DNA from 2 places in the Alteromonas sp. KC3 genome. Region 1 is predicted to be linked to the other one. Evidence: predicted binding sites of a transcription regulator. Region 1 holds the regulator's gene; the other holds the start of a gene.

Region 1 (2,209 bases):
GCTAAATAGCTCGGTATTTCCAGGCAACCAAGGCGGTCCACTTTGCCACGTTATTGCGGCTAAAGCGGTGGCGTTCAAAGAAGCACTTCAGCCAGAGTTCAAAGCGTATCAGCAGCAGGTTGTTGCAAATGCGAAAGCCATGGTTGCAGTAATGATTGAGCGTGGTTACAAGATTGTTTCTGGTGGTACTGATAACCACTTGTTCCTTCTCGACCTCATTGACAAAGACATCACAGGTAAAGATGCTGATGCAGCATTAGGTGCAGCGAACATCACGGTTAATAAAAACTCGGTGCCAAATGATCCGCGTTCACCGTTTGTAACCAGTGGTCTGCGTATCGGTAGTCCAGCAATTACTCGTCGTGGCTTTAAAGAAGAAGAAGCAAAGCAAGTTGCAAGCTGGATCTGTGACATCCTTGACAACATGGGCGATGAGTCTGTTATCAAGCGTGTGCAAGGCGAAGTTGTAGCGCTTTGCGCGCAATTCCCTGTTTACAAGTAAATAGGTTTGTCTTTTATTGCGTACTTTGGTAGTAATGCAGAGATAACTCTGATGAGAACCTAAGTACGCAATTGTTAAGGATATTTTATGTTTTGCCCTTTCTGCTCCGCGCAAGAAACCAAAGTGATTGATTCTCGCCTTGTAGCGGAAGGGCATCAAGTGCGCAGACGTCGCGAATGCATCGTTTGCCATGAACGCTTTACCACATTTGAAAGCGCAGAATTGGTTATGCCTCGCGTAATCAAGCGCGATGGCTCTAGAGAGCCGTTTAATGAAGATAAATTGCGTGCTGGGCTACAACGTGCGCTAGAAAAACGTCCCGTCAGTACCGAAAAAGTAGAGCAATGTATTTTATCGCTTAAGTCTGAGCTTCGCGCGACAGGTGAGCGAGAAGTAGAAAGTGAGCTGCTGGGTAACTTAATAATGAAAGCCCTTAAAGAGCTAGATAAAGTTGCTTATGTACGCTTTGCATCGGTCTACCGCTCCTTCGAAGATATTAGAGAGTTTGGAGAAGAAATAGCACGATTGGGCGACTGAGGCGAAACCCGCTTATCACAGGATAAATTGTGGACCACGCTATTATAAATAGAGACTATCATTGGATGGCAAAAGCTATCCAACTTGCCAAAAAAGGCCTTTACACCACGTCACCTAACCCTCGCGTTGGTTGTGTTATTGTCGATGAAAGTAATCAATTGATTGGCGAAGGCTTCCATATTCAAGCCGGTACTCCTCATGCGGAAGTTCACGCATTAAGAGAAGCCGCGCTTTCAAGAAAGCAGGGCGCGAAAGGGGCTACGGCTTATGTCACGTTAGAGCCTTGCAGCCATTTTGGTAGAACACCGCCTTGTGCTGAAGCGCTAGTGAAAGCGCAGGTTGCACGCGTAGTAATAGCGATGACTGACCCCAATCCTAATGTAAGTGGAAATGGTATTCGCATTCTACAAGATGCTGGTATTGAAGTGGTTAGCGATGTAATGGCTGCTGAAGCTGCAGCGCTGAACCCTGGCTTTATCAAACGTATGTTGACGGGTATACCCTTTGTTCGAGTAAAACTCGGCATTAGCTTGGATGGTAAAATAGCGCTGAGCAATGGCGTTAGCCAATGGATCACAGGGGCTGAGGCAAGACGCGATGTGCAACATTATCGCGCAAAAAGCTGCGCGGTACTGACAGGCTCTGGTACCGTCAAAGCCGACGATCCAAGTCTATTGGTAAGAGTAAATGAAGCGGGCTTTACAGATTACCCTTTAGAGGAAGTGAGGCAACCTACCCGAGTAGTCGTGGATAGCAAGAACGCGCTAGGTCAAGACTACCAGCTGATGAAAGATGGTCACACCACACTTATTGCTACCACACAGGCCCAGCCAGATACCGCCAGTGAACACTTTATTTGCGTAGATGAGCAAGAGGGAAAAGTTGATCTTAGTGCGCTTTTGCAAGCGCTTGGTGACAAGCAATACAATGAAGTATGGGTTGAAGCCGGGCCCGGACTTGCTGGAGCATTACTTAGTAAAGGCTTAGTTGATGAACTTATTTGTTATCAAGCGCCTAAATTATTAGGCGATAAAGGCATCAGTATGGTGAATTTGCCCGATTTTACATCGCTTGATCAATCTATTTCACTGACGCTCATTGAAAATCGGCAGGTGGGCAACGATATTAAGCTTATCTTCCGTCCAGATGTTAGCAACACAACACGCTAAC
Region 2 (2,209 bases), 860 kb from region 1:
CGTTTGTTCAACCGCTGAACAGTTCGCGCAGGATAATGCTGGTAAATTTGATGTTGTCACTTGTATGGAAATGCTAGAACACGTACCCGACCCCGCTTCAGTTGTTATGGCATGCGCAAAGTTAGTTAAGCCAGGTGGTCATGTGTTCTTTTCTACACTCAATAGAAACCTGAAGTCTTATTTAATGGGGATCCTTGGTGCAGAATATATTCTTAAACTCGTCCCTAAAGGCACCCACGAACACAGCAAATTTATTAAACCATCAGAGCTTATGGCGATGACAGATCAGGCAGGCCTTTTGCCTCGCGATATGACAGGGCTTCATATGGATCCGATCTCTCAAGGTTTTTATCTTTCTGCCAACAATGTAGACGTAAACTACTTACTGTATACCGTTGCACAAGATTAGACGTATGCAAGGGTACAAATAATAGTAGATGCACATCGTTGTGCACCTACTATATACAGTGTATTTAAAATAAATTAACACAACATATTGGGTCGTGGCGATATTTTAAACACCATATATCGTGTTTTTATAAAAACGAGTTTCTAAGAATAAATTAATTTTTTTCGAAATCAATTTAGCAAAAACGCTTGCATTCCCGATATTTTACGCTTGTAGAACGCTAAAAAGTTAGTTGTTACTAACGTAAATTTCATGCCAGTTTGAGTGCTTGAAATACCACCAGATATTGGGTTGCAATCGAGGCAAAACCTCACTATCTTGTGTTTAATTCAGCACGTGATCCCAAGATCAATTAACGGGATCAAAACAGATCGCGCAGAGATGCGCCATTCGACTCCGCTGAAATAAACAAGCAATACAAGAAATATATAAGCAGTCTCTACTTCATATCTTTATTCGGTATTAGTCTAGGCCGCTTTTGTGTGTGCTTTTGTTAGATCTGTAAAAACCAGACCAACAGCATGCGCATTAAAAAATTAATTATAAATGATAATGGGCAGCATAGCCCACGCATCAAGCGCTAACAGACATACGGCCAGTAACATGAACAACAACTTATTTGTCACCAAACGAAATGGTGAAAAAGAGTCCATCGACTTAGAGAAAATCCACAAAGTCGTCACATGGGCGGCAAAAGGACTAAATAATGTTTCTGTTTCACAAGTTGAAATAAAAGCACAAATTCAGTTCTTTGACGGTATCAACACCAGTGAAATCCACGAAACGCTAATTAAGTCTGCCGCAGATCTTATCTCTACTGATGCGCCTGATTACCAATATTTAGCGGCTCGCCTAGCGATTTTCCATCTACGTAAAAAAGCTTATGGACAGTTCGAGCCACCAGCGCTTTTCGATCATGTTGCCAAAATGGTTGATGCCGGCAAATACGACAAACACTTGTTAGAAGATTACACTGCTGAAGAGTTTGCTGAGATGGATACGTATATCGATCATTGGCGTGATATGAACTTCAGCTATGCAGCCGTAAAACAGCTGGAAGGTAAATACCTCGTTCAAAACCGCGTTACTGGCGAGATCTATGAGAGTGCTCAGTTCCTGTACATTCTTGTAGCGGCATGTTTGTTTGCAAATTATGATAAAGACGTACGTATGGACTACATTCGCCGTTTTTACGATGCCGCATCAACATTCAAATTGTCACTACCAACGCCTATTATGGCGGGTGTTCGTACCCCTACTCGTCAGTTCAGCTCATGCGTATTGATTGAGACAGGTGACAGCCTTGACTCAATTAATGCAACAGCAAGTGCTATTGTAAAATACGTGAGCCAGCGCGCAGGTATCGGTGTTAACGCAGGTCGCATTCGTGCGCTAGGCAGCCCTATCCGTGGTGGTGAAGCCTTCCATACTGGCTGTATTCCTTTTTATAAGTACTTCCAAACAGCGGTTAAAAGCTGCTCTCAAGGCGGTGTTCGTGGTGGCGCTGCTACCTTGTTCTACCCTATTTGGCATATGGAAGTTGAATCACTATTGGTACTTAAGAACAACCGCGGTGTTGAAGAAAACCGTGTGCGTCACCTAGATTATGGTGTTCAGTTCAACAAACTCATGTATCAGCGCATGATGAAAGACGGCTACATTTCATTGTTTAGCCCATCAGACGTACCAGGCCTGTACGATGCGTTCTTCGCTGACCAAGACAAGTTCGAAGAGCTTTACGTTAAATACGAAAACGACGACAGCATTCGTAAAAAGCAAATTAAAGCAATGGAACTGTTT

What was found. The regulator NrdR, encoded in region 1, represses ribonucleotide reductase genes. The targets are predictions, from matches to a motif close to AAACACNANATNTNGTGTTT.
Region 2: nrdA (class 1a ribonucleoside-diphosphate reductase subunit alpha) is a predicted target of NrdR. The motif match lies at 716-735, and genes of this name have one in related genera.

Annotation. Positions count from the first base shown of each region.
Region 1 is NZ_AP024235.1:2,991,093-2,993,301, reverse strand. Features, by position in the region: gene glyA (serine hydroxymethyltransferase) at 1-502, shown strand, start outside; gene nrdR (transcriptional regulator NrdR) at 590-1,039, shown strand; gene ribD (bifunctional diaminohydroxyphosphoribosylaminopyrimidine deaminase/5-amino-6-(5-phosphoribosylamino)uracil reductase RibD) at 1,105-2,208, shown strand.
Region 2 is NZ_AP024235.1:2,132,203-2,134,411, reverse strand. Features, by position in the region: gene ubiG (bifunctional 2-polyprenyl-6-hydroxyphenol methylase/3-demethylubiquinol 3-O-methyltransferase UbiG) at 1-409, shown strand, start outside; gene nrdA (class 1a ribonucleoside-diphosphate reductase subunit alpha) at 1,013-2,209, shown strand, end outside.